2 regions of the Holzapfeliella sp. JNUCC 80 genome follow, and region 2 is predicted to be linked to the other one. Evidence: a T-box and tRNA genes for the amino acid it is inferred to sense, from the RefSeq annotation. Region 2 holds a T-box; the other holds one or more tRNA genes.

Region 1 (14,877 bases), 470 kb from region 2:
AAAAGGATTTTAATTCGTCTAATCGATTATCGTCATGAATTAATTCACGGATTTTGGCTTGCATTTCATCTGCATCTTTACAAGACTCATAGTATCCATCAATCACAGCACGGTATAGTTCTAAGTCTCTCAGCATAACAGGGGTTCCTGTACTGAATGCTTCTAGTACTGACATTGGGAATAACTCATCAAATGAAGGTAATAAGAATAGGTTTGCCATATTAAGATAATCAACAAGCTGATCTCTTGGAATAATTCCTGTGAAAATTAAATTTTTAGGCGGATTTTTAACGACCTTGTTCAGTTGTTCATAGCCATCTGTAATTTTTCCAAAAGAAAAACCACCAGCCCAAATAAACTGTAAGTCGGGATTTTGTTCTGCTAATTTAACAAAATCAAGCACACCTTTTCTTTGTTGCACTTGACCATCACCAAAAATAACAAATTTATCTTGATCGATGTTATAAGCTTTTCTCAGTTCTGCTTTTTGCTCTGCTGTCTTTTCATAGAAGACATCTTTGGTCACAAAGTTTGGAATATATTTGATTTTTTCACGTGGAATACCATATTGTGTTAACTTATCAATAAAAATCGGGTTAACTACTACAATCTGGTCCATTCGTTTATAAAAAGAGATAACATATTTATAAAATACTTTTCGCGCAATCCAAGGTAATTTAATGCTGCCTTCAAGCGTTTCAGGTAAGAAGTGAACATAACCAATTTTACGGCCTCTTTTACGGCTGAATGAATTCAAATAAAAAGAAGGGTTAATGGTGTGGTAGTGCGTAAGATCTACCGGTTGTTTTTGATTAATCGTCACTTCAAAAGTCTCTTTCAAATGCTGATCTAATAATCGAATCAATTCTTTGTATGCACTACCGACTCCTTGTCCTTGTACTGAGTCTGCATGCGAAAACATATTAATTTTGATCACTTGTATACTCCTTATGACACTATACTAATTAGTTCTCATCAATAACTGTTTGATAGAACTTCTCTATTTTTTCACCGAAAGTATCGGCTGATATTTCTTCTAACTTTTCTTCCAACAATTCAGGTTTAATTTTGCCTGGACCTTCTTGTAAATAATCAACAATTTCTTGATACATTTCTTCATGGTCTGTAAATGTTCGACCGTATTCGGGTGTATTAAATAGTCGATCAGTATATTCCCCGCTGAACACAACACATTTAGTTCCAGTTGCCATCGCTTCAATGTAAGTTAACCCTTGTGCTTCCGTATCACTTGCTGAAACAAATAGGTCTGCAATTCGATAATAACTGCCTACTTTTTCATGAGGAACCGCCCCAATAAACTTAACTGAATCAGATACTCCTAAGTCTTTAGCTTCATTTTGTAGTGTCTTTAAATCAGGACCATCCCCAGCAACAATCAAAACGATTCCTTTTACTGAGTCAATCAGTTTAGGCATTGCTTCAAGAATACGACTGATTTTCTTTTCCATTGAAATACGACTCAATGTCAACATAACAGGCGTATCCGCTGATAACCCTAGTTCTTCTCGTAAACCACTATTATAACTATCGTTTAGACTATTGAGTTCAATTCCTGTCGGAATAATTTCTATTGGTTGTTTAACCCCATAACTTTCTAGTGTTGTTTTAACACGCAAACTAGGTGCAACAACGCCTTTTGTATGATGTAAAAATGCACGTGTAAAGCGTTTAACGTGAACAGGCTTTAATAGATGACCATTTAACACATAGTGTAAATAGTCCTCATACATCGTATGGTAAGTATGAATTACTGGGATTTTTAGGCTTTTAGCAACATATTTTCCAATCCACCCCATCGAAAATTCGGTTTGCGTATGGACAATATCTAAGTTTAATTCTTTGGCGATTTCTGTAGCGTGAAAGAGTCCCCTGTACACAACACGTCTATCTGTAAAAGAAATAAACGGCACACTACCAAATCTAAATATATTAGGTTCAGAATCATCTGATGATACTTTTGGGTCGGTTGTTGTAAATATAAACACGGAATGCCCCAAATTTTCCAAGCTATTTTTTAAAGTTTGAATTGACGTTGCAACACCACTAATTTGTGGAAAATAAGTATCCGTAAAAATCCCAATATTCATATCATGTCCTCCTTATTACTATCTTATTAAGTATACCGGTTATATTTCTCCACTTCAAACAGATCACAGTTAAAAAAAGTTAAAGAATTAATCGATATAAAAGTTAGTTTTTGTAATTTTTACAAAAATAAAAACCCTAATAATTAAATAATTATTAGGGTTCTATTTGTTCGTATAAGCATTAAGATACCGGTGATCGGGGTCGAACCGATACGCCCATAATGGGCACTGGATTTTGAGTCCAGCGCGTCTGCCAATTCCGCCACACCGGCATAATAAAATTCCATAATCCTAAAATAGCCCAAGTGAAAAGGCGGTAGTCGGATTCGAACCGACGATAAAGGTTTTGCAGACCTCTGCCTTACCACTTGGCTATACCGCCAGAAACATATAAGATTATATTGGGTTAGCTGGATTCGAACCAGCGCATGACGGAGTCAAAGTCCGTTGCCTTACCGCTTGGCTATAACCCATTAATAAGGGCGGTATATGGGGTTCGAACCCATGTATGCCGGATCCACAAACCGGTGTGTTAACCACTTCACCAATACCGCCGTGATAACAAAACAGGGATAGTAGGAATCGAACCCACATCGACGGTTTTGGAGACCGTAGTTTTGCCGTTAAACTATATCCCTATTCAATGGAGGAGAGTGGATTCGAACCACCGAACCAATAATGGGGCGGATTTACAGTCCGCTGCGTTTAGCCACTTCGCTACTCCTCCGGAAAATGGCTCGGGACAGAATCGAACTGCCGACACACGGAGCTTCAATCCGTTGCTCTACCAACTGAGCTACCGAGCCAATACGGTCCCAACCGGATTTGAACCGGTGATCTCCTGCGTGACAGGCAGGCGTGATAACCCCTACACCATGGGACCATTTTATTATATTGCGGGAGCAGGATTTGAACCTACGACCTTCGGGTTATGAGCCCGACGAGCTACCAGACTGCTCCATCCCGCGATAATAAAATTATTAAATTAAAAGGAGGATGTGGGATTCGAACCCACGCGCGGTTTGACCCGCCTGACGGTTTTCAAGACCGTTCCCTTCAGCCGGACTTGGGTAATCCTCCGATATTAAAATGACCCGTACGGGATTTGAACCCATGATACCGCCGTGAAAGGGCGGTGTCTTAACCACTTGACCAACGGGCCTGAATAAAAAATACGGAGAAGGAGGGATTTGAACCCTCGCGCCGCTTTCGCAACCTACACCCTTAGCAGGGGCGCCTCTTCAGCCACTTGAGTACTTCTCCATAAAATGGGCCTAAATGGACTCGAACCATCGACCTCACGCTTATCAGGCGTGCGCTCTAACCAGCTGAGCTATAGGCCCATATTTATAAAAGCGGGTGACGAGAATCGAACTCGCGACAACAGCTTGGAAGGCTGTGGTTTTACCACTAAACTACACCCGCATATATAAAATAATGATTAATAAATCATACGGTCCCAACCGGATTTGAACCGGTGATCTCCTGCGTGACAGGCAGGCGTGATAACCCCTACACCATGGGACCATTTTATTATATTGCGGGAGCAGGATTTGAACCTACGACCTTCGGGTTATGAGCCCGACGAGCTACCAGACTGCTCCATCCCGCGATAATTATTTAAGTAGTACATTACAATAGTCCATCGAGATGGACCTTGTAGGACTCGAACCTACGACCGGACGGTTATGAGCCGTCTGCTCTAACCAACTGAGCTAAAGGTCCAAGATACCAATAGCGGCGAAGGGGATCGAACCCCCGACCTCCCGGGTATGAACCGGACGCTCTAGCCAGCTGAGCTACACCGCCACAAAAAATATATTCAGCAACATTTGCTGCTATCGGGAAGACAGGATTCGAACCTGCGACCCCCTGGTCCCAAACCAGGTGCTCTACCAAGCTGAGCTACTTCCCGAATATGCACCCAGTAGGACTCGAACCTACAACCTTCTGATTCGTAGTCAGACACTCTATCCAGTTGCGCTATGGGTGCATCATTATTATGCCGAGGACCGGAATCGAACCGGTACGAAGATTACTCTTCGCAGGATTTTAAGTCCTGTGCGTCTGCCAGTTCCGCCACCCCGGCGATAAATAATGAAAAGCGGAAGACGGGATTCGAACCCGCGACCCCCACCATGGCAAGGTGATGTTCTACCACTGAACTACTTCCGCATAATGCCGACTAGACGATTCGAACGCCCGACCCTCTGATTACAAATCAGATGCTCTACCAACTGAGCTAAGTCGGCATATTTGCTATATATTTAATTATAACATTTGGCATATTGTTTGCCAATACGGGTGAAGGGACTTGAACCCCCACGTCACTAAGACACTAGAACCTAAATCTAGCGCGTCTGCCAATTCCGCCACACCCGCAAAAATAAAGTGGCATTAATAAATATAAGCCAATGAGTCGTGGCAGGCTCGAACTGCCGACCCTCTGATTAAAAGTCAGATGCTCTACCAACTGAGCTAACGACTCGGTATGATGGAGGATACAGGGATCGAACCTGTGACCCCCTGCTTGTAAGGCAGATGCTCTCCCAGCTGAGCTAATCCTCCATATAAAGCGTGGCAACGTCCTATCCTCGCAGGTAGTCACCCACCAACTACTTTCGGCGTTAAGAAGCTTAACTTCTGTGTTCGGCATGAGAACAGGTGTAACCTTCTTGCTATCGCCACCACACTTTTATTTACCTTGAGTGCTGAACACTCAAAACTGAATATGATTTATTTTCCAAAAGCCTACCGCTTAACTTGGTTAAGTCCTCGACTGATTAGTACTAATCCGCTCCATATATCGCTATACTTCCACTCTTAGCCTATCGACCTCATCATCTCTGAGGTGTCTTACTTCCTTAAAGGAATGGGAAATCTCATCTTGAGGGGGGCTTCGCACTTAGATGCTTTCAGCGCTTATCCCGTCCATACATAGCTACCCAGCGATGCCCTTGGCAGAACAACTGGTACACCAGCGGTATGTCCATCCCGGTCCTCTCGTACTAAGGACAGCTCCTCTCAAATTTCCAACGCCCGCGACGGATAGGGACCGAACTGTCTCACGACGTTCTGAACCCAGCTCGCGTGCCGCTTTAATGGGCGAACAGCCCAACCCTTGGGACCGACTACAGCCCCAGGATGCGACGAGCCGACATCGAGGTGCCAAACCTCCCCGTCGATGTGAACTCTTGGGGGAGATAAGCCTGTTATCCCCAGGGTAGCTTTTATCCGTTGAGTGATGGCCCTTCCATACGGTACCACCAGATCACTAAGCCCGACTTTCGTCCCTGCTCGACTTGTAAGTCTCGCAGTCAAGCTCCCTTATACCTTTACACTCTGCGAATGATTTCCAACCATTCTGAGGGAACCTTTGGGCGCCTCCGTTACACTTTAGGAGGCGACCGCCCCAGTCAAACTGCCCACCTGACACTGTCCTCTACCAAGATAATTGGCAAAAGTTAGAGGATTCATAAAACAAGGGTAGTATCCCAACAATGTCTCCATGAAAACTAGCGTTCTCACTTCATCGACTCCTACCTATCCTGTACATGTTTCACAAATACTCAATATCAAGCTACAGTAAAGCTCCATGGGGTCTTTCCGTCCTGTCGCGGGTAACCAGCATCTTCACTGGTAATATAATTTCACCGAGTCTCTCGTTGAGACAGTGCCCAAATCATTGCGCCTTTCGTGCGGGTCGGAACTTACCCGACAAGGAATTTCGCTACCTTAGGACCGTTATAGTTACGGCCGCCGTTTACTGGGGCTTCAATTCAAACCTTCGCTTACGCTAAGCTCTCCTCTTAACCTTCCAGCACCGGGCAGGCGTCAGCCCCTATACGTCATCTTTCGATTTAGCAGAGACCTGTGTTTTTGATAAACAGTTGTTTGGGCCTATTCACTGCGGCTGATTTAAAATCAGCACCCCTTCTCCCGAAGTTACGGGGTCATTTTGCCGAGTTCCTTAACGAGAGTTCGCTCGCTCACCTTAGGATTCTCTCCTCGACTACCTGTGTCGGTTTGCGGTACGGGTACAATACATCTAACTAGAAGCTTTTCTCGGCAGTGTGACATCAACGACTTCGCTACTATAATTTCGCTCCCCATCACAACTCATCCGTATAATTATAAGCATTTGACTCATAATAAAACTTGTTGCTTGGACGTGCTCTTCCATTCGCACATTCGTTTAGCCTGCTGCGTCCCTCCATTGTTCAAACAATGCATTATAGTACAGGAATATCAACCTGTTTTCCATCGATTACGCCTTTCGGCCTCATCTTAGGTCCCGACTAACCCTGGGAGGACGAGCCTTCCCCAGGAAACCTTAGTCTTTCGGCGGATAGGATTCTCACCTATCTTTCGCTACTCATACCGGCATTCTCACTTCTAAGCGCTCCAGCAGTCCTTACGATCTACCTTCTTCGCCCTTAGAACGCTCTCCTACCACGTGTTATAAATAACACATCCACAGTTTCGGTATTATGCTTAGCCCCGGTACATTTTCGGCGCAGCGTCACTCGACTAGTGAGCTATTACGCACTCTTTAAATGAATGGCTGCTTCTAAGCCAACATCCTAGTTGTCTACGCAATGCCACATCCTTTTCCACTTAGCATAAATTTTGGGACCTTAACTGGTGATCTGGGCTGTTTCCCTTTCGACTACGGATCTTATCACTCATAGTCTGACTCCTGGATATAGATCAATGGCATTCGGAGTTTATCTGAATTCAGTAACCCTTGACGGGCCCCTAGTCCAAACAGTGCTCTACCTCCACGATCCTTTACTCCAAGGCTAGCCCTAAAGCTATTTCGGAGAGAACCAGCTATCTCCAAGTTCGTTTGGAATTTCACCGCTATCCACACCTCATCCCCGCACTTTTCAACGTACGTGGGTTCGGTCCTCCAATGCATTTTACTGCATCTTCAACCTGGACATGGATAGGTCACTTGGTTTCGGGTCTACATTATGATACTTATTCGCCCTATTCAGACTCGCTTTCGCTTCGGCTCCGTCTCTTCAACTTAACCTTGCATCATAACGTAACTCGCCGGTTCATTCTACAAAAGGCACGCCATCACCCATTAACGGGCTTTGACTACTTGTAGGCACATGGTTTCAGGATCTATTTCACTCCCCTCCCGGGGTGCTTTTCACCTTTCCCTCACGGTACTGGTTCGCTATCGGTCACTAGGGAGTATTTAGCCTTGGGAGATGGTCCTCCCGGATTCCGACTGGATTTCTCGTGTCCAGCCGTACTCAGGATACTACTTTGGTATAAACAAGATTTCAAATACAGGGCTGTCACCTTCTTTGGCTGAGCTTCCCAACTCATTCTTCTATCTTATTTAAGTCCGTTATTGTAGTCCTACAACCCCAAGAAGCAAGCTTCTTGGTTTGGGCTCTTTCCGTTTCGCTCGCCGCTACTCAGGAAATCGATTTTTCTTTCTCTTCCTGCAGGTACTGAGATGTTTCAGTTCCCCGCGTCTTCCTCCTGCATGCTATGTATTCACATACAGATACTAAGATTACTCTTAGTGGGTTCCCCCATTCGGATATCTCTGGATCAAAGCTTACTTACAACTCCCCAAAGCATTTCGGTGTTTGTCCCGTCCTTCATCGGCTCCTAGTGCCAAGGCATCCACCATGCGCCCTTTATCACTTAACCTGTGATTTCTCTTTAATTTACTCTTAAAAACGCGGTGTTTGATTATCTTTTCGATAACCTCGGCTTTTGGTTCTTAAATCATATTCAGTTTTCAATGTTCAACGATTGAGAGTAAACCTCTCAAAACTAAACAAAGTTTCAAATGTGTGTTTCCGTATATCCTTAGAAAGGAGGTGATCCAGCCGCAGGTTCTCCTACGGCTACCTTGTTACGACTTCACCCTAATCATTTGTCCCACCTTAGACGGTTGGCTCCAAAAGGTTACCTCACCGGCTTCGGGTGTTACAAACTCTCATGGTGTGACGGGCGGTGTGTACAAGGCCCGGGAACGTATTCACCGCAGCATGCTGATCTGCGATTACTAGCGATTCCAGCTTCATGCAGGCGAGTTGCAGCCTGCAATCCGAACTGAGGATGGTTTTAGGAGATTAGCTAAACCTCGCGGTATCGCTGCTCGTTGTACCATCCATTGTAGCACGTGTGTAGCCCAGGTCATAAGGGGCATGATGATTTGACGTCATCCCCACCTTCCTCCGGTTTGTCACCGGCAGTCTCACTAGAGTGCCCAACTTAATGCTGGCAACTAGTAATAAGGGTTGCGCTCGTTGCGGGACTTAACCCAACATCTCACGACACGAGCTGACGACAACCATGCACCACCTGTCATTTTGTCCCCGAAGGGAAAACCTAATCTCTTAGGTGGTCAAAAGATGTCAAGACCTGGTAAGGTTCTTCGCGTTGCATCGAATTAAACCACATGCTCCACCGCTTGTGCGGGCCCCCGTCAATTCCTTTGAGTTTCAACCTTGCGGTCGTACTCCCCAGGCGGAGTGCTTAATGCGTTAGCTGCAGCACTGAAGGGCGGAAACCCTCCAACACTTAGCACTCATCGTTTACGGCGTGGACTACCAGGGTATCTAATCCTGTTTGCTACCCACGCTTTCGAGCCTCAGCGTCAGTTACAGACCAGAGAGTCGCCTTCGCCACTGGTGTTCTTCCATATATCTACGCATTTCACCGCTACACATGGAGTTCCACTCTCCTCTTCTGCACTCAAGCTAATCAGTTTCTAATGCACTTCTCCGGTTAAGCCGAAGGCTTTCACATCAGACTTAATTAGCCGCCTGCGCTCGCTTTACGCCCAATAAATCCGGACAACGCTTGCCACCTACGTATTACCGCGGCTGCTGGCACGTAGTTAGCCGTGGCTTTCTGGTTAGTTACCGTCAAATAATAAACAGTTACTCTTACTATCTTTCTTCTCTAACAACAGAGTTTTACGAGCCGAAACCCTTCTTCACTCACGCGGCGTTGCTCCATCAGACTTTCGTCCATTGTGGAAGATTCCCTACTGCTGCCTCCCGTAGGAGTTTGGGCCGTGTCTCAGTCCCAATGTGGCCGATCACCCTCTCAGGTCGGCTACGTATCATCGCCTTGGTAAGCCATTACCTTACCAACTAGCTAATACGCCGCAGGTCCATCCTAAAGTGATAGCCGAAACCATCTTTTAAATAAGAAACATTCGATTCTTATTGTTATGCGGTATTAGCATCTGTTTCCAAATGTTATCCCCCGCTTTAGGGTAGGTTACCCACGTGTTACTCACCCGTCCGCCACTCGTTTGGATTCTTAGTCAAGTAGTGCAAGCACTACCATCATAAGAGCAAACTCGTTCGACTTGCATGTATTAGGCACGCCGCCAGCGTTCGTCCTGAGCCAGGATCAAACTCTCATTTTAGATTGTTTGACTTGCTCTTTTTAAAACTTACTAGCGAATTGACTTCGCTCATTGCTTGGGGTTAATTACCCCCACACATTTATGCGAAACTTTGTTCAGTTTTCAAAGGTCTACTTTGTTTAACAACTTCTCTATTATATCAAAGCTGATAACCAGTGTCAAGAATTTTTTAAATTATTTTTTTCTTATGAAAGAATAATTTGTTTGTTCAACTTGACGACTTAATTAATATACCATGTTCTCTTTTGCTTTGCAACTCTTTTTTGAAATCTTTTTGATTTCGTTTGAGCTGCTTAGCTGTCGCTTTTCAACGACAAAGACTATAATAGCATTTATTAAGTTTTGTTGCAACACTTTTTTGAAATCTTTTTGATTTCTTTATTTTGTGTTGCGCCGTTATTTAACGACAAAAAATATAATATCATCGATATGACATCTTGGCAACACTTTTTTTGATAAAAATAAAAAAAGTTGATTCAAAAGGATAATAATCCCTTTAAATCAACTTCTATTCCCATCTTACAAGTATTAAAACTGCAATTAGTAACATCATTGGGAAGAAAATCGCATTGATACCAAACCAACTAGATAACCATGAACTCAAAATAGCACCTAATACAAAGGTCAAAATAATAAGCAAGCAATCAACAAATATTGTTTTATTTTCACTTCTGTTCTCACCTAATAGATAAGCAATCGCTGAATTCCCTACTTTTTTCAAATTACCTGTATTCATAGCCGAAGCATATGGATGATTGTTAACCACTCTAAACGAATGCACTTGGAATGCCATAAAGAATGACAACAAACTAACTATAATAGTTGTATCTAGACGATCAATTAGCAAACGCGTGATAAATAATCCCACTAATTCAATGTAGATAACAATCTCTTGCCAGACAAAACTATTCAGTTTTGGACCCGATAATTCAACGAAGTTGGCTATCGCACTGGCAACTAAAAATGAAATAATCGGTAGCAAATAGTGAAAAATCGCACCTATGTTGAACGTTGCAATATTTAATCCAAGCAAAACAATATTTCCTGTTTGTAAAGCAGAAAAGACGTGACCCAGATGCAAGTAACTAAAAGCATCAACGAATCCACCTACTATTGATAGCATAATCGCTATCGGTAACGACTCAAACTTGTGTCCTTTTTTCATTAACTTCTCCCCAAATATCAATTAAACCCTACTATTCAACTGGATTTTCTAACTTAGCAATTCGACCTTGTTGAATGTAAACACTTAGAATTCCGACATCAGCAGGATTTACCCCACTAATACGGCTAGCTTGCGCGATAGATTCAGGTCTAATTTTCATTAATTTTTGACGAGATTCCGTTGCTAAACCATTAATTGCTTCGTAATCAATGTTCTTTGGAATCTTTTTAGACTCTAGGCGTCGTAGCTTATCGATTTTACCTTGTTCTTTCTTGATATAACCTTCATATTTAAGCGAAATTTCAACCTGTTCTTTAACGTAACGATCAATATCGTGGTCAATCGCCATAAATTGTTCAACATCGCCATAACTGATTCCCGGACGTTTTAGCAATTCACTAGCTAAAATACCATCTTTTAATTTTGCTTGGTTATTTTCTTCCAAGTAAGTTTGTAACTCATCAGTCGGTTTTAGACGTGTTGTTTGGAACTGTTTTAAAACAGATTCAATCTGTTCTTTTTTCTGTGTGAATCGTTCAAATTGTGGTTCTTGCACTAGCCCAAGATCATGACCTTTTTGTGTTAAACGCAAATCTGCATTATCATGACGCAAAATTAAACGATATTCCGCACGACTGGTCAATAAACGGTAAGGTTCCGCTGTTCCTTTAGTTACCAAATCGTCAATCATCACACCAATATAAGCTTCATCACGTTTCAAAGTAAAGCCTTCTTTACCTTGAGCACGGAGCGCTGCATTAATCCCGGCAACAATCCCTTGGCCAGCAGCCTCTTCGTATCCTGAAGTTCCATTCATTTGACCCGCTGTAAATAAGTTTTTAACCACTTTTGTTTCCAACGTGTGAGTCAATTGCCATGGCTCAATCACATCATATTCAATTGCATAACCTGGACGCATCATTTCAGCTTTTTCAAGCCCTTCAACTGAATGCAACATTTTCAACTGAACATCTTCAGGCATTGAAGTTGAAAAATCTCCCACATAATATTCTTCTGTATTGCGACCTTCTGGCTCTAAGAATAATTGATGACGAGGTTTGTCTGCAAAACGAACGATTTTATCTTCAATAGATGGACAGTAACGAGGACCTACTCCTTCAATCACACCAGAAAACATAGGCGCACGATCAAGATTTTGTCGAATAATATCATGGGTATTTTCGTTAGTGTAAGTCATCCAGCAACTAATTTGATCAATGAGGTAATCTTTGTCTTTTGTTTGGTATGAAAAATGATTAGGATTTTTGTCTCCTGGTTGTTCTTCTGTTTTAGAAAAATCAATCGTGTTCTTATCCACACGAGGAGGTGTTCCGGTTTTGAAACGGTTCAACTTAAATCCTAAACGTTCAAGACCTTCAGATAATTTAATAGAAGGAAGTGAGTTATTTGGACCTGATGAATACATCAATTCACCGATAATAATCTTCCCACGTGAAGAAGTTCCAGCTGTTAAGACAACTGATTTAGCATAGTATTTAGCCCCTGTATTTGTTAAAACACCTTGGCAAACTCCATCTTCAACAATCAAGTCTTCAACTAAACCTTGTCTTAGCGTTAAGTTTTCTTCTTGTTCAATCGCTTGTTTCATTGTTTCATGGTATTGATTTTTATCTGCTTGCGCACGTAGTGCACGAACAGCTGGACCTTTACCCGTATTTAGCATTCTCATTTGAATGTAAGTTTGGTCAATATTTTGTCCCATTTGACCACCTAATGCATCAACTTCACGTACGACAATCCCTTTAGCCGGACCCCCGATTGATGGATTACATGGCATAAAGGCTACCATATCTAAATTAATAGTTAATAGTAGGGTTTTTTGTCCCATTCTAGCTGAAGCAAGTGCAGCTTCTGAACCAGCATGTCCAGCACCTACGACAATAACATCGTAATCATATGAATCGTATGTCTTCATGTGTTTAATCTCTCCTCATTATTTTCCTAGACAGAACTGGCTAAATAGTTGTGTGATTAATTCATCAGGTGCGCTTTCACCTGTAATTTCACCTAATTTATCCCAACAAGCTGTCATATCAATTTGAACTAAATCAATTGGCATACCATTTGCAATTCCGGCAATCACTTCGTCTAAACTGTGTTGCGCTTGAGTTAATAACCCAATTTGTCGCGCATTAGTTACCATCACATCAGTCTGGTTAGTTTCGATTCCACCAAAGAACATTGTCGCAATTTGTTCTTCAAGTTGATCAAGTCCTAGCGTATCTTGCACACTAATTTCAATGATTGGCGTATCAGGTGCTTGAGTGCTTAAATCATCACGTGAAATCTTAGTTCCCAAATCAATCTTATTTAATAAAATAATGCGATTCTTGTCTTCAGTTAATTCTAGTAAGGTCTGATCTTCGTCAGTTAGCTCCTCTGCTGCATTAATAACTAGTAAAACCAAATCTGATTCGTTAATCGCTTTTTTAGAACGTTCCACACCAATTTTTTCAACAACGTCTTTCGTTTGACGAATACCCGCTGTATCGACTAATTTCAACGGTACATCTCGAACATTCACATACTCTTCTAAAACATCACGTGTTGTCCCTTCAATATCAGTCACAATGGCTTTGTCTTCTTTAATCAAATAGTTTAGTAATGAAGATTTACCCACATTTGGGCGCCCTACTAGAGCTGTTGCCAATCCGTGACGCAAAATTTTTCCTTGTTTAGCAGTTTGAAGAAGACCATCAATTTGAGTTTGAATATGTTGCGCTTTTTCGAGTAACAATTGCGTTGTCATATCATCCATATCATATTCAGGATAGTCAATATTAACTTCAACTTGAGCTAAAACTTGTAAAATTTCTTCTCTCAAATTATGAATTAAGTTATTTAATTGTCCATCTAACTGGTTAACAGCAACTTGCATAGCCTTATCTGTTTTTGCGCGAATTAAATCCATAACAGATTCTGCTTGCGTCAAATCAATTCGACCATTCAAAAAGGCTCTTTTAGTAAACTCACCTGGTTCAGCTAAACGCACTTCTTCACCTAAAAAGTTTTGTAGAATTTTATTGGTTGCAACCACACCACCGTGACAGTTAATCTCAACGATATCTTCACGTGTAAAAGTTTTAGGTGCACGCATTACACTCACCATAACTTCGTCAATCGGCTTTTTCGTTGTAGCATCTAAGATGTGTCCATAATGAATCGTATGACTGTCGACTTCAGTCAAATCTTTTCCTTTGAATAGGCGATTAACTTGGTCAATCGCATCCTCACCGGATAGTCTCACAATCGAGATTGCCCCTTCACCTATTGGCGTAGAAATAGCAGCAATCGTATCATATTCAGTAACAGCAGTGGCCATAATTCCTCCTTGAAATAAAAAAGGTGCTAGATATCCACTGAGACTTCAAGCTTCTAGTGGATAAAGCACCTTGACTACTTTATCGATATTCATTTATTTAAAATATAGCGGTATTCCGTAAATTTGTCAATGTTTCGATGTTTTCACGTGAAACATTTTTACTTTTTATCCGAGTTTCTTCCATTATATGTTGTAAAAAATCGGATTATTCCTTTGCTTATTTGCCGATAATTAACTATCATAGTAGCAAAGCCTAAAAAAGGAGCTCACAATGAATCAAAAGAACAGCATGACTTCACGACTATTTTTTCTCGCATTTGCCATTTTTATCAATGGACTTGGTAATGCCCTAACAGTATCAATGAACCTAGGTTCGGCACTTTGGACCGCTAGCGCCGTTAATATCAGTTCATTTTTTTCTTGGAACTTAGGATCAACCCTCTTCGGAACTGCTTTGTTTGCAGCAGTATTAACCGTTATCTTACTGCGTCAACTCAAGCTCAAACAAGTTATTGGGAATATTATTTTTATGGTTCCTTTCAGTTTAGTCGTTAACTACTTAACCTCTTTACTACTAATGACCTCACTTCCTGAGTTACCTTATTTTGTGAAACTAGTTATCGACTTAATTGGGATTGTCTTCATCGGATGTGGTATTTCACTTTATCAACGTGTTAACTTAATTATGCATCCAGTTGATGATTTGATGAAAGTTATTCGTTTCAAATACACAAAGGGTAATCCAGTTAGTGCTCAATTACTAACCTTTACTCCACCAATCATTGTCATCATTATTATTTTCGCTGTTTCAAAACAACTATCAGCCGTTAATATCGGAACCATTTTT
Region 2 (14,877 bases):
TAAGATTCAGTTCTTCTTATCACAAAACTTCCACGTTGCTGAACAATTTACTGGTGTAAAAGGTTCATACGTATCAGTTGCTGATACAGTATCTGGATTTAAACAAATCTTAGATGGACAACTGGATGATCTTCCAGAAGATGCTTTCCGTGGTGTTGGACCAATTGAAGATGTAATTGAAAAAGCAAAATCAATGGGATATGAACATCAAACGACTGAAGCAACTTCAGTTGAAGAATAGGAGTGAAAATCATGGCAGATAATATTATAACTGTCACTGTTGTTACTCCTTATGGAATTCAGTATAGTCACCGTGCACATATGGTAAGTGTGAAGTCAATTGATGGAGATTTAGGTATCATGGCTAACCATGAACCAATCGTTGCCCCGCTAAAGATTAGTGAAGTTAGGGTAAAAAGAACTGACAACACAACTCATGTTGACGCAATTGCAGTAAACGGTGGCTTTATCGAATTTCAAGATAATGTTGCAACAATTGTGGCTGACGGTGCTGAACGTGCTAGAGATATTGATTTGAGCAAGGCTGAACAAGAAAAAAGTGAAGCTGAGCAAAAACTTCATGAGGCTGAATCACAACACGATATTGATCAACAACGTCGTGCTGAAGTCGCATTGAAGAAAGCAATGAACAGAATTAATGTTTCTAAACATCTATAAAAAAGTGAACACATTTTGTGTTCGCTTTTTTTTATGAGTAATATTTATTAAATTTCTGTTTTTGTTCGTTAATAATTGATATTTAGCGTCTTAATTTATGATATTATATGAAGAGGGAATTTTATAAATAACATTGGTGAATTTGTAATCATCATATAATATATTAAAATTCGACATGATTGACATGTGAAGGGAAAGATAATCGTGGTTAAAAATATAGGAATCGATTTGGGAACTGCTAATGTTCTAATTAATGTGGCTGGAGATGGTATTGTTTTGAACGAGCCATCTGTTGTTGCAATCGATACAAAGAATAATGAAGTTGTTGCTGTAGGTACCGAAGCTTACCGCATGGTAGGACGTACACCAGGAAACATCAAGGCAATTAGACCCTTAAAAGATGGTGTTATTGCTGATTTTGACATTACAGAAGCAATGCTAACTTACTTTATTGAAAAGTTGAATTTAAAAGGATTTTTATCGAAGCCAAATATTCTAATCTGTGCACCTACAAACGTGACTGATATTGAACAAAAGGCAATTATTCAAGCTGCTGAAAAAGCAGGCGGAAATAAAGTTTACTTAGAATTTGAACCTAAAGTGGCTGCCGTTGGTGCAGGTCTAGATATCTTTAAGCCTCAAGGAAATATGGTTATTGATATTGGTGGGGGTACTAGTGATATTGCTGTGCTTTCAATGGGTGAAGTGGTAACAAGCCGTTCATTACACTACGCTGGTAACAAAATGGATCAAAATATTGTGGCTTATGTTAAACAAAAATATAATCTGTTAATCGGTGAAAGAACAGCTGAAACAATCAAAAAAGAAATTGGATCAGCTTTTGAAGCAGAAGAATCACAAGAAATTGAAGTTCGTGGTCGTGATATGATTGACGGTTTACCTAAAGTAATGACGATTAATGCTGTTGAAGTTGAACAAGTTTTATCTGAAGGTCTTATGAGCATTATTGATGCTGCAAAAGAAGTTCTAGAACAAACACCACCAGAATTAGCTGCTGATATTATTGATCGTGGTATTATGCTAACTGGTGGGGGTGCTTTGTTAAACAACTTAGACCGTTTGTTAGCACACCACTTAAAAGTACCTGTAATTGTTGCAGATAATAGTCTAGATGCTGTAGCTATTGGAACAGGCGTTTTATTAGATAATATTGCAAAGAGAAAATAATGCGATTTATTTTTTTAGGGTGTATTAAATTTTATCAAACCCGAATTTCTCCATTATTACCAAAGCGCTGTCGATTTTACCCAACATGTTCTCAATATACCTTCAAAGCAATTGAAAAGCATGGTGTGATTAAAGGCACCATTATGGGAGTTTCAAGAATCTTAAGATGTCAGCCTTTTAATAAAGGGGGACTTGATTTTGTTCCGGATAAGTTTACACTGTTTCGAAATAAAAAATCTGATAAAATTGGTGACGAAATAATTAACAAAAATAAAAAAAGTAGTGAGTAGAGAATTTTATGTCTAAAAAAGTTAAAAACATTAATGTAGAAGTTAACGAAATTAATAATAAAAATGAAAATTACTATGAAGTGGCTATTCCAAACAAACAAGTGATTGGAACAATTAAAAAAGTGGAATCGCGCTATCAAATAGATATTGAAAAATCGAATAAAACACTATTTGCAAATAATTTAGAAAGTGCGATTAATGATTTACTTGTTTACTTTAACTTGCATGGCAAAATCTAAATTTTGAAATAACAATCTAGGGGAGTACAAATTATGGCACAAGTAGATGAAAAGCCAAGCCTAATTGATCGACTAGATTTTGGAATTATTGTTCCTGTATTAATCCTAGCAGTTGTGGGAATGTACGCTATTTGGTTAGCTTCTAGTGCTAATTTGAGAGCTATCATATCTCAAGTGATTTGGTATTTTGTAGGTTTTTTAATTGTTGCTGTTATCATGCAATTTGACTCAGAACAGTTGTTCAAAGTTTCGCCATATGCTTATGCTGCGGGACTGACGTTGCTGTTTTTGGTTTTAATATTTCATGATCGGTCGCTAGCTGCAGATACTGGGGCGATGAGTTGGTTCAAGGTAGGGCCCTTTACGTTCCAACCTTCTGAGGTTATGAAGCCAGCATTTATTTTGATGTTAGGACGCTTAACTTATCGACATAACCAACTATATCGTGAACATACTGTTCGAAATGATAGTATTTTAATTGGAAAACTCATCTTAGTCATGCTGCCGGTTGCTGTGTTATTGAAATTGCAAAATGACTTTGGGACAATGTTAGTTTTCTTTGCTATTTTAGGTGGTGCAATCTTGGTATCTGGTGTAACATGGAAAATTTTACTACCGGTTTTCTTATCAGTAGCAGTGATTGGGACTATTGCTATTTTATTGGTTTCGACACCTAATGGTCAGGAAATTCTACGACAATTCAATTTCAAAGCTTATCAATTTGAGAGAATTAATAGTTGGTTAGATCCGTCTGGGGATACTGCGAATAATTCGATGCAGCTATGGCAGAGTATGAAAGCAATTGGTTCAGGAGAATTATTTGGTCGCGGATTTGGTGTAAGAGTTGTTAATGTTCCCGTTCAAACAACCGATATGGTTTTTTCAATTATCGGGGAAAGTTTTGGGTTTGTAGGTGTAATAGGTGTAATCTTGACTTACTTCTATTTGATTTTCAATATGGTCAAGGTTGCCTTTCAAACACGTAACGCCTTTTACTCATATGTTTCAACCGGTGTTATCATGATGATTTTGTTCCATGTTTTTGAAAATATCGGAATGAGCATCGATCTTTTACCACTAACGGGAATTCCTTTGCCATTTATTTCTTCCGGGGGGTCAGCCTTACTGGGGAATATGATTGGTGTTGGATTAATTCTTTCAATGAAATATCATCATAAGAGTTATATTTTTAGTGGAAAAGGTGAATTTTAGTATTTATCAGTTAGGAGAGTGGCTAAATGACTAGCAGTCAAATAGTTGAAGTTGAGCAAAATGTCAATAATCTGTTCAAACGTTTTGAAACAGGTGACTTTTACAACACGCTTTATCAACAATTTAACAAGATAAAAGAGCAGGTCAACTATCAAAAAAGACGTCGTCCAGTTCAGATAGCAGAATTAACTGATGATAATCGCGAAAAAATCAAGTTTCTTGCTCAAGAAAAAAATATCCAATCACCTAAGATGGATGATTTACAATTTCTAGCGCAATTCATTGGCGTCACAGATGTTGATATCCGAGAAAAATATGTTTTAAAAACGATTGTGGAGTGTATCAAAAAACACTATTATAATGAAAATCAGCTTATCTGGTTAAGGGATTTTGTCTTGAATCCAGATAATTTGTACGCACACATTTTAGAGCCTAAAAATGATGCTGTTTTAGTTAGAAGCGGTGCTTTATTAATTTTAAACGCGATTTTGGTTGAAGATGAAAAGTTTTACAACTTATTATCACCACAAGATTATCAAACCGTTGCGTTAAAATTATCAACGTACGCATTACTTGAACAAGATTATCAAGGCTATAATTCCAAAATGGGTTGGATACAAACTTACAGTCTTATTGTTGAAGCAACAAAAAAAGTCTGTGAGGCACCTGTCCATCGAGCGTTGAAAGTTTACTTGATGACAGCAATTTTGTTTGCATATTTACAAACAGATGTGCCACTTATTTTTGGTGAAAATCAGGTACTGGCAGATTTAGTTTTAAGTTTTTCATTAAGAGATAACTTTTACAATCACTTTATTGTGATGCTTTTGACACAGTGGAATGATCAGTATAAAGATGACTATAGTTCTAATGAACAATTAGGGTTTTGGCATCAAGTGTACAATAGTGAACGTTTAATTGATAGTTTATTAGTGCTAGATGATTTACCAGAATCTATTCGTAACTTAATCAAAAATGAAATCAAGTAAAAAAGCCATTTATTAAATGGCTTTTTTATTTGATATTAGTGTTAATTGAAACAGATAAAATGATGGATAAAATAATTAAAGTTACGCTAGTTAAAATCAGTGTAATGATGTTGTACACGGTAGGTAAAGTGAATAATATAATCATGCCAATAATTGCAATAGCAAATAAAATAATAGCAAATACAATCAGTGAGCGACTTAAAAAGCGATCTTTTTCAGGATGAAAAACTAAAAACGGCTTATCTTTGGTATAAATTAAACAACCACCGATGTAACAAATGACTGCAATAAAAGCCATCATGATAATTTTTATAATCATAGGTTTAATAACGTCCTTTTCTTTGTAAATCTTTTAATTTTTGGTACTGGTTCTTAAAGGCAACTTCAAATTTACCGTTACCTTTGGGGTGGAAATAATGTGAATTGCGTAAGCTACTGGGCAAATAGTCCTGTGCAACAAAATCATTATCAAAATCATGGGGGTACAAGTAACCGACACCACTACCCAATTTTTCTGCACCACTGTAGTGTGCATCTTTAATATGGTTTGGAATGTCGCTAATTCGTTTGTTTTGAATATCAGAAATTGCTTCATCAATAGCAGTTAAGCTAGCGTTAGATTTTGGAGATAAGCAAAGTTCGATTACGGCATTGCTCAAAGGTATTCTTGCTTCAGGGAGTCCAACTTTTTCTGCTGCTTCAATTGCGGTCATTGTGTGCATCCAAGCTTGTGGATTAGCAAGTCCAATATCTTCAAAAACGATGACTGTCAGGCGTCGAATAATACTTTGTAAGTCACCAGACAGAATTAACCGAGCTAAGTAATGAAGTGCTGCATCAGTATCAGAACCTCGAATTGATTTTTGAAAGGCTGAAAGTAAGTTATAGTGGCTATCACCGTTTTTATCAGCAGAGATATTTTGTTTTTGAATAGAGTCTTTAATTACGGGAGTATCAATTAAAATAACATGATTCTCATCTGGATTAGAAGACAATACGGCTAATTCAAGACCATTTAAAGCATTTCTCAAGTCACCGTTACTTCGTGTTATCAGTAACTCTTTAGCTTCATCTGTCAACTGAACATGATAGCTACCTAAACCATCTTGTTCATCAGTCAAGGCTCGATTAATAGCTTTGCTAATATCTTCAGCTTCTAAAGGATATAATTCAAAGATCTCTGTTCGAGAACGTATAGCCGGCGAAATAGAAAGGTAAGGATTTTCTGTTGTAGCACCGATTAAGATGATTTTACCAGATTCAAGCATGGGCAGTAAAAAGTCTTGTTTAGTTTTATCTAGTCGATGAATTTCATCAAGTAATAGCACGACAGTACCACTCATTTTAGCTTCTTCAGCGACAATTTTTAATTCTTTTTTGCCATCAATAGCTGCATTTAGCTGTCTAAAAGCATATTTTGTACTACCCGCAATCGCACTTGCAATGCTTGTCTTGCCAATTCCCGGAGGACCATACAGAATCATCGATGTTAGTCTTTTGGCTTTAACCATGCGATAAATAATTTTATCTTGTCCCACTAAATGTTGTTGTCCTACAATATCACTTATTGTTTTTGGACGCATACGAAAGGCTAGGGGAGTAGTCATTATTAGTCTCCTTTAATTAACTTTTTAAACTTAGACCAGACAGATGATTTTTCTGGTTTGGCGCTAGACTCAGTTGGTTGTTCTTGATACTTTTGACTAATATCAATGACGGGCTCATTGATTGCATCACTTGAAACAACAAGAACTCCCGTTTTATCATCAGCGGTCTGTGCTGATTGATCACTAATCAATGAAAATTTAATATTATTTTGAGAACAAGCTCTAATAATCAGTGAAGCGTTTGGTGTGTTAACTTTGTTATTAATTAAAACTTGGTAGTTTTGATAGCTTTGAATATGATCAACTAAGGTTTCAACAACTGGTTTGTCTTTTAACTGAGCTACGGATAATCTGACTAAAACACGTTCGCGTAATGAGCCTAAATACTGACGTCTTTCATCAGGATTGGTTTGTGGGGTAGAGGTTAACCCATTTTGTTCTAAGCGTTCATTTAATTTATCTGACAATTAAAATTCCTCCTTTGATTGTTATAGTAAAAGTGTATTAAAAAATCCCCGATAAGGATACCGGGGAATAAACAAATATATAAATATTAAAGTTTTTGGTTGTAGAATTCAACAACAAGTGATTCGTCGATTTCTGGTTCAAGTTCATCACGTTCTGGTAGACGAGTTAATGAACCTGTTAATTTGTTATCGTCAAATGAAACGAAAGCAGGGCGAGCAACTGTAGCTTCAACTGCTTCTTTAACGATAGCCAAGTTTTGTGAACGTTCTCTTAGTCCGATAACTTGGTCAGGTTTTACTTCGTAAGAAGGAATATCAACGCGTTGACCATCAACAGTCACGTGACCGTGGTTAACTAATTGACGAGCTTGACGACGTGTAGTTGCTAGACCTAAACGGTAAACAACGTTATCTAAACGACGTTCTAGTAATACCATGAAGTTAACACCGTGTTTACCTTCACGAATTTTACCAGCTTTAACGAAAAGGTTCATAAATTGACGTTCAGTTAAACCGTACATCACACGTAGTTTTTGTTTTTCACGTAATTGTGAACCGTATTCTGAAAGTTTACCACGACGAGCGTTTGGACCGTGGTCACCTGGTGCGTAGTTACGACGTGCAAGTTCTTTACCAGTACCTGATAAAGAAATTCCAAGACGACGAGATTTTTTCCAACTAGGACCTGTATATCTTGACATAAAAATGTTCCTCCATAAAATTTGATTATTGGAGTAAAATATAAGAAATAAGTTCGGCATTCGTGCATTTTATGTTGATACTTTCACCACGTGCAGCCGCGGGGTACTCGTTCACTTAAAGCGCCATAAAATGTTGACGTTCTTGCCACTTATTGCTGCAATATTTTACACTTTTATTATTATAGATGAGATGTGTTCTTAAATCAAGTCTATTTATTTCCCAAAAAAGCTCTTCAAAGGGTGAATTTTTTGATACAATAGTACTTATATGGAATATTGGGGGAAGCTTTTATGTCAGTAGGACAAACAGTTGTGCTTTCAATAAGTATTTTGATAATACTTGCAGTTGTCATTCAATTATTAATGAACTTCATCAAAAACAAACGTGTTACGGGTCACATTAGCGAAGTGATTGACTCTTTTCAATCGGTTGAACTGGCTGAAAAGTATCAACATTTAAAAGAAATCACGCTATCTGGCTCGAGTTTGATAACGTTTAATAATTGGGAGAAAGTCTATCTAGGATTAGAATCTAGGTCAGAAGAGTTGCTACAAAAGAATCAAAAAGTTGCTCAGACGACCAATCACTTAAGACTGTTGACAGCTAATTCACTGTTAGCTGACTTAAAACAAGAAGTTTTTGAAGCTGAACAAGACGTTGAAGATGTTGAATCAGTTTTTGATCAACTAATTGTTGCTAATAGTGAATCAGAAAAAGAAATTGAACAAATTTATGATAAATATGCTGAAATAAGAAAAGATATTTTATCAAAATCTTACAATTATGGTCAAACAATTAACTTTTTAGAAGATTATTTACTTGGACTAGAAAATAAGTTTACAGATGTGAGAGCGCTCAATAGTGTTGGGAACCACATCGAAACACATCGCGTATTGAGTTATTTGAAATTACAATTAACACAACTTGATGAAAAACTACCAAGAATCAAAAAAAGTTATGAAAAATTAAGTGAAAAATTGCCACAACAGGTTAAAGAGCTAAGTAATGAGTATGCGCACTTGCTCAGTCAAGGCTATCGTTTTTCAAATGTTAACGTTCAAACTTTAATTGATAATCTAAACGCTGCTTTGAATCAAACCAACCAGCAGTTAAACGAAATTAAGCTGGATGAAGTAGAAAATGGTATTGATAATATTAATAACAAAATCATGGAAATTGAGCAGATCTTAGAAAATGAAATGAATGCTAAGAATTTTGTGGTTGATTTTCAAAAAAGATTGTCTGAACAATTTGAAAAGGTTTCGTTAGCTAATTCAGAATTGATGGATTTACTGGTTCATATCGATCAAAGCTATATTTTAACTAATGATGAGATTACTGAAAGTGGTCATATTGGTTCTGAAATTAGTCAAATGAAGAATGATTTTGATTTAGATATTCGAAAAATTGAAACAGAATCACCAGTTTATTCTGAAATTAAAGCGGATTTCTTAAGAATTAACCAACGATTGGATGAAATCTCAATTCGACAACAAGAAATTGAACAAGATATCGAAGGGTTAACTGAAGCTGAAAAGGTTGCACAACAATCTGTTCAAGAAATGAATTTGAATCTTAATATGTTGAAACGAAAACTCGATCGTTACAAATTACCAGGCTATCCATCACGCTTTGTTGAATATTATCGACTAGTAGAAGATGAAATTGAAAAGATTTATAATGAATTGAATCAAGTCAAAATTGATATGAAACAAATCTCAGATGATTTGATTTTGGCTCAACAAGATTTAAATAAATTAACAACAGATTCTGAAAATATTGTGGCGGTTTCAGAATTAACTGAAATTGCAATTCAATATAGTAATAAGTATATCCAAGATAATCAAAGTATTAATCAAGCGGTGAAGAAGGCCTATCAACTTTATAACCAAGATTTCGATTATGAAGGTGCCTTAGATACAATCGCAAGTGCACTTGAAAAAGTCGAACCAGGTGCTTATCAAAAGATTGAAAAAGATTACTATAAAGGCTTATAAAAAATAAGTTAACGAGTTGAATGTTAATGGGTTTTCCGCTATAATATTTTAGACGTTCAAACAATTTAGACCAGATTACTGGTCTTTTTTAGTTTTAAAGGTGGATAATAATTTGATATATTTTGATAATAGTTCAACAACTTTAATCAATCCTAATGTGCTAAATACTTACCAAGCGGTTAGTCAAAAGTATTGGTCTAATCCTTCTAGTTTGCACAAATTTGGTGAGAAGAGTTTTTTGCTAGTTGAACAATCTCGCTTACAGATTGCCGATTTGCTCGGTGTGAAAGGTAGCGAAATATTTTTTACAAGCAGTGGAACAGAATCTGATAACTGGGCAATTAAAGGTACCGCCATTTCAAAAAGAAAATTAGGTAACCATTTAATTACCACACAGATTGAACACCCCGCGGTTTTAAATTCAATGAAACAGCTTGAGGAATTAGGATTCAAAGTGACTTATTTACCTGTTGATCAAACGGGCATTGTAAGCCCTGATTCTGTAAAACAAGCAATCACAGAGGATACGATACTGGTTTCGGTTATGGGAGTTAACAATGAAATCGGGTCTATTCAGCCTATTGCTGAAATTGGCGATATCTTAAAAGCATATCCATCAATTCACTATCATGTGGATGCTGTTCAGGCTATTGGGAAAAATTTATGGTCCAAGGTTTTCCATCCACGTATTGATTTAATGAGCTTTTCTGCGCATAAATTTAACGGTCCTCGTGGAGTTGGATTTTTATATAAAAAAGCTAATCGTCAATTGCAACCACTATTAAGTGGTGGTGGACAAGAGCAAAATCTGCGCTCAGGAACCGAAAATACTCCAGGGATAGTTGCCAGTGCCAAAGCATTAAGACTTGCAATCGAAACCCAGAAAAAAACCGTCCAACAAACGGCAGCAATAAAAAAAGAAGTGCTAAACTACTTAACTGATAAACCAGGTATTTCGATTTTTTCACCAGATAGTAGTGAATTTGCGCCACATATTCTAACATTTGCTTTAGAAGGTGTTAGAGGTGAAACACTTGTTCATTTGTTGGAAGAACAAGAGATTTATGTTTCAACAACAAGTGCTTGTTCCAGTAAAGATGAGACTGGATCCGGGACACTGAAAGCAATGGCTGTTGATGACCGCATTGCTCAAGGTGCTATTCGCTTAAGTTTTTCAGCGGATAATACACTGGCTGAAGCCAAAGAATTTATCAGTAAGTTTGAAGAAATTTATAAACGTTTTAAAAATATTAGTTATTAAAAAGGAGCTGCATATATGCAATTCAGTGAAGTATTAGTGAGATACGGTGAATTATCAACTAAAGGTAAGAACCGCCGCGAATTTATTAACCGTCTGCACGGTAATGTTAGTCGCGCGCTACATGATTTGAGTCACCTTGATATCTCAACTAAAAGAGATAGAATGCACATTAAATTAAATGGCGAAAACTGGGAGGTAGTCGACGAAAAATTATCTAAGGTATTTGGAATTGAGACTTATTCACCCGCTGTTAAGGTTTCAAAAAATATTAAAGATATTCAAGAAGCTGCAGTTGAAATGATGAAAGCTATCTATCATGAAGGGCTTTCGTTCAAGGTAAATACACGCCGAAGTGATCATGAGTATGAATTAGATACTAACGAAATTAATCAGCTAGTCGGTGGCAGTGTTACGGATGCACTACCAGATATTGCTGTTAAAATGAAAAATCCAGATGTTATTTTGCGAATCGAAGTTCGTCATGATGCGGTTTATTTATCAAATCAAACAATTAAGGGAGCAGGTGGGTTGCCTGTTGGAACGGCTGGTAAAGCTATGTTGATGCTTTCAGGTGGTATTGATTCACCAGTTGCTTCTTACTTGACAATGAAGCGTGGAATTGAAATTGAAATGGTTCATTTTTATTCACCTCCTTATACAACTGATAAAGCGCTTGCGAAAGCAAAAGCCTTAACTAGTAAACTAGCTGCTTATTCAGGTAAAATTAAATTTATTGCGGTTCCTTTTGCTCATATTCAAGAACAGATTAAACAAAATATTCCAGAAGGATACTTAATGACGGTTCAACGTCGTTTTATGCTGAAGTTGACTGATCTTATTCGTGAACAACGCAAAGGACTAGCAATTTCAAACGGAGAATCAATTGGACAAGTTGCCTCACAAACACTTGAGAGCATGATGGCAATTAACGATGTAACAAATACACCAATTATTCGTCCTGTTGCTACCTTAGACAAGACAGATATTATTCGTATTTCTGAAAAAATTGATACTTTTGATCTTTCTGTTATGCCATTTGAAGACTGCTGTACAATTTTTGCACCGACTCGACCAAAAACTCGACCAAAAACTGAAAAAGCGGTTTTATATGAAAAAGCACTCGATTCAGAAGCCATGATTCAAGAAGCTTTAGATAATATTCAAATTACTGATATTTATCCCGACCAAGACTTCATTTCAACCAATAATCAAGATGAGTTTGAAGATTTACTTTGACATTTGGGATAAATTTAGTAGAATATAGTCAATAGCAACGACCAAGAGGTGTTTTTTCGACTGATAGAGATAAAATCGATGCGCTGAAAGATTTTAAAACAGAAAAGACAAGTAGCTTGCGAGCTGTTTAATTGAAATGAGTAAATTAAACCGGTAAACCCCGTTATCTTTATTGATATAAAGAGGATTCTGTCTGTCATCTGACAAGCAGGGTCAATTTAGGTGGTACCGCGATCAATTCGTCCTAGACATTAAGTTGTCTAGGATTTTTTATTTAGGAGGAATAATATGACTGAATTATCTAAGAAATTCAATCCACAAGAAGTGGAACAAGGTCAATACCAAAAATGGTTAGACGAAGACCTATTTAAACCAAGTGGCGACAAGAAAGCTAAGCCATATTCAATTGTTATTCCACCACCAAATGTTACTGGTAAGTTACATATGGGACATGCATGGGATACAACTTTACAAGATATGATTATTAGACAAAAACGTATGCAAGGGTTTGATACTTTATACTTGCCAGGTATGGATCATGCAGGTATTGCAACCCAAGCAAAAGTTGAAGGTAAAATTCGTGAAGAAGAAGGCCTAACACGTCATGAACTAGGACGTGAAAAGTTCCTAGAAAAAGTTTGGGAATGGAAAGATGAATACGCTAAAACCATCAAAGACCAATGGGGTAAGATGGGATTATCACTTGATTATTCACGTGAACGTTTTACCTTGGACGATGGGTTAAGTGATGCTGTTAAAAAAGTATTCGTTCAAATGTACAACAAAGGTTTAATTTATCGTGATGAATATATCATTAACTGGGATCCAGCTCTTCAAACAGCTCTTTCAGATATTGAAGTTATTCACCAAGAAGACCAAGGGGCGTTTTACCACATTAAATACCCTTATGTAGATGGTTCAGGCTACATTGAAATTGCAACAACAAGACCTGAAACATTACTGGGAGATACAGCGATTGCTGTTCATCCTCATGATGATCGTTACAAAGATTACATTGGTAAAGAAGTTATTTTACCTTTAACTGACCGCAAATTACCAATTATTGCTGATACTTACGTTGACCGTGAATTTGGTACAGGTGCCGTAAAAATCACACCAGCCCATGACCCTAATGACTTTGCAGTAGGTAACCGTCATGATCTGGAACGTATTAATATTATGAATCCTGATGGTACAATGAACGAAAATGCTGGTAAATACGAAGGTATGGATCGATTTGATGTTCGTAAAGCTATCGTAAAAGACTTAGAAGAAGCAGGCGCTTTGTTAAAAGTTGAAGAAATGGCTCACAATGTTGGTCATTCAGAACGTTCAGGTGTTCCAGTTGAACCAAGACTTTCAACACAATGGTTCGTTAAAATGAAACCTCTAGCAGAAGAATCATTGAAAAACCAAGAAACTGACCAAAAAGTCACTTTCGTTCCTGATCGTTTTGAAGGAACATTTACACGTTGGATGGAAAATATTCATGACTGGGTTATTTCAAGACAATTATGGTGGGGACACCGTATTCCAGCTTGGTACCATAAAGAAACTGGCGAAATCTATGTGGGTGAAGAAGCACCTCAAGATGCTGAAAACTGGGAACAAGATGAAGATGTTCTAGACACATGGTTCTCAAGTGCTCTATGGCCATTTTCAACAATGGGTTGGCCAGATGTTGAAGCTAGTGACTTCAAACGTTACTACCCAAATAACACATTAGTTACAGGTTACGATATTATTCCTTTCTGGGTTGCTCGTATGATCTTCCAAGGACTGGAACTAACAAATGAACGTCCATTTGAATACACATTAATTCACGGATTGATGCGTGATGCTCAAGGACGTAAGATGAGTAAATCACTAGGTAATGGTATCGATCCAATGGAAATCATTGAACAATATGGTGCTGATGCCTTGCGTTGGTTCTTATCAACAGGTTCAACTCCAGGACAAGATACAAGATTTAGCTATGACAAGATGGATGCTGCCTGGAACTTCATTAACAAGATTTGGAACATGAGCCGTTTCGTTATCATGAACTTGCCTGAAGGAACAAAGGCTGCACACTTACCAAACCCAGAAAACTTTGATTTATCAGATCGCTGGATTTTTGCTCGTCTAAACCAGACGGTTAAAGATGTTACTCGTTTAAACGATCAATTTGAATTTGGTGAAGCTGGTCGTGCATTGTATAACTTTATTTGGAATGATGTTGCTGATTGGTATATCGAAATGAGTAAAACAATCTTTACAGGTGAAGATAAAGATGCCAAAGCAATTAAAGCGAACCACTTGGTTTACGTTATTGATCAAATTTTACGTTTAATGCACCCAATTATGCCATTTGTAACTGAAAAAATTTGGCAATCAATGCCTCATGAAGGTAAAAGTTTAATGGTTGCAGAATATCCAACAGCACACGCTGAATTCGAAGATAACCAAGCAATTGAAGAAATGGACTTCTTAATTGATGTTATTAAATCAATCCGTAATATTCGTGCTGAAGCCAATGCACCACTTTCAACACCAATTGATTTACAAATTCGTGTAGATGGGGATGCACAAGCTGATATTTTGAATAACAATGCAGAATTCTTATCTCGCTTTGTTCATCCAAAAACAATGGCAATTGCAACTGACATTAAAGCACCAAAATTAGCGCTTAATGCAGTGATTACAGGTGCTCAAATTTTTGTTCCTTTAGCAGAATTAGTGGATATTTCAGCAGAAATTGACAAATTAAATAAAGAAGTTGAAAACTTAAATGGTGAAATCGCACGTATTGATAAGAAATTGTCAAACGAAGGGTTTGTAAGTAAAGCACCTGAAAAGGTTGTTAACGAACAAAAAGAGAAAAAAGCAGATTATCAATCACAATTGGATAGCGTGTTAGAACGTATTCAAGAATTGAAGGACAATCAATAATATGGCAACACCCAATAAACTGACGGCTGATCAAGCGGTCAGTTTTATTCATAATCTCCCGAAAATGCAACGCACTAACT

Evidence for each region. The T-box of region 2 lies ahead of JNUCC80_RS02365 (valine--tRNA ligase). A T-box ahead of a tRNA ligase gene usually reads a tRNA of that ligase, here a tRNA-Val.
Region 1: it encodes a tRNA-Val, which carries the amino acid that the T-box ahead of JNUCC80_RS02365 (valine--tRNA ligase) is inferred to sense. The anticodon was not compared.

Annotation. Positions count from the first base shown of each region.
Region 1 covers NZ_CM132205.1:1,150,549-1,165,425, forward strand. Annotated here, with positions in the region: gene JNUCC80_RS05625 (glycosyltransferase family 4 protein) at 1-937, opposite strand, end outside; gene JNUCC80_RS05630 (glycosyltransferase family 4 protein) at 966-2,108, opposite strand; tRNA gene JNUCC80_RS05635 (tRNA-Leu) at 2,296-2,380, opposite strand; tRNA gene JNUCC80_RS05640 (tRNA-Cys) at 2,420-2,490, opposite strand; tRNA gene JNUCC80_RS05645 (tRNA-Gln) at 2,510-2,581, opposite strand; tRNA gene JNUCC80_RS05650 (tRNA-His) at 2,590-2,662, opposite strand; tRNA gene JNUCC80_RS05655 (tRNA-Trp) at 2,676-2,746, opposite strand; tRNA gene JNUCC80_RS05660 (tRNA-Tyr) at 2,753-2,835, opposite strand; tRNA gene JNUCC80_RS05665 (tRNA-Phe) at 2,842-2,914, opposite strand; tRNA gene JNUCC80_RS05670 (tRNA-Asp) at 2,919-2,991, opposite strand; tRNA gene JNUCC80_RS05675 (tRNA-Met) at 3,003-3,076, opposite strand; tRNA gene JNUCC80_RS05680 (tRNA-Ser) at 3,099-3,188, opposite strand; tRNA gene JNUCC80_RS05685 (tRNA-Glu) at 3,199-3,270, opposite strand; tRNA gene JNUCC80_RS05690 (tRNA-Ser) at 3,284-3,371, opposite strand; tRNA gene JNUCC80_RS05695 (tRNA-Ile) at 3,378-3,451, opposite strand; tRNA gene JNUCC80_RS05700 (tRNA-Gly) at 3,463-3,533, opposite strand; tRNA gene JNUCC80_RS05705 (tRNA-Asp) at 3,563-3,635, opposite strand; tRNA gene JNUCC80_RS05710 (tRNA-Met) at 3,647-3,720, opposite strand; tRNA gene JNUCC80_RS05715 (tRNA-Ile) at 3,760-3,833, opposite strand; tRNA gene JNUCC80_RS05720 (tRNA-Met) at 3,844-3,917, opposite strand; tRNA gene JNUCC80_RS05725 (tRNA-Pro) at 3,950-4,023, opposite strand; tRNA gene JNUCC80_RS05730 (tRNA-Arg) at 4,028-4,101, opposite strand; tRNA gene JNUCC80_RS05735 (tRNA-Leu) at 4,112-4,197, opposite strand; tRNA gene JNUCC80_RS05740 (tRNA-Gly) at 4,212-4,283, opposite strand; tRNA gene JNUCC80_RS05745 (tRNA-Thr) at 4,288-4,360, opposite strand; tRNA gene JNUCC80_RS05750 (tRNA-Leu) at 4,408-4,490, opposite strand; tRNA gene JNUCC80_RS05755 (tRNA-Lys) at 4,524-4,596, opposite strand; tRNA gene JNUCC80_RS05760 (tRNA-Val) at 4,604-4,676, opposite strand; rRNA gene rrf (5S ribosomal RNA) at 4,684-4,800, opposite strand; rRNA gene JNUCC80_RS05770 (23S ribosomal RNA) at 4,872-7,784, opposite strand; rRNA gene JNUCC80_RS05775 (16S ribosomal RNA) at 7,951-9,522, opposite strand; gene JNUCC80_RS05780 (YoaK family protein) at 10,031-10,687, opposite strand; gene mnmG (tRNA uridine-5-carboxymethylaminomethyl(34) synthesis enzyme MnmG) at 10,719-12,623, opposite strand; gene mnmE (tRNA uridine-5-carboxymethylaminomethyl(34) synthesis GTPase MnmE) at 12,642-14,030, opposite strand; gene JNUCC80_RS05795 (YczE/YyaS/YitT family protein) at 14,302-14,877, shown strand, end outside.
Region 2 covers NZ_CM132205.1:453,603-468,479, forward strand. Annotated here, with positions in the region: gene atpD (F0F1 ATP synthase subunit beta) at 1-241, shown strand, start outside; gene JNUCC80_RS02300 (F0F1 ATP synthase subunit epsilon) at 253-678, shown strand; gene mreB (rod shape-determining protein MreB) at 883-1,866, shown strand; gene yidD (membrane protein insertion efficiency factor YidD) at 1,866-2,156, shown strand; gene JNUCC80_RS02315 (DUF2969 family protein) at 2,165-2,395, shown strand; gene JNUCC80_RS02320 (FtsW/RodA/SpoVE family cell cycle protein) at 2,429-3,607, shown strand; gene JNUCC80_RS02325 (DUF2785 domain-containing protein) at 3,634-4,596, shown strand; gene JNUCC80_RS02330 (hypothetical protein) at 4,622-4,915, opposite strand; gene JNUCC80_RS02335 (replication-associated recombination protein A) at 4,920-6,203, opposite strand; gene JNUCC80_RS02340 (YueI family protein) at 6,206-6,670, opposite strand; gene rpsD (30S ribosomal protein S4) at 6,757-7,371, opposite strand; gene JNUCC80_RS02350 (septation ring formation regulator EzrA) at 7,663-9,369, shown strand; gene JNUCC80_RS02355 (cysteine desulfurase family protein) at 9,482-10,630, shown strand; gene thiI (tRNA uracil 4-sulfurtransferase ThiI) at 10,646-11,866, shown strand; T-box leader at 11,895-12,116, shown strand; gene JNUCC80_RS02365 (valine--tRNA ligase) at 12,155-14,797, shown strand; gene JNUCC80_RS02370 (bifunctional folylpolyglutamate synthase/dihydrofolate synthase) at 14,799-14,877, shown strand, end outside.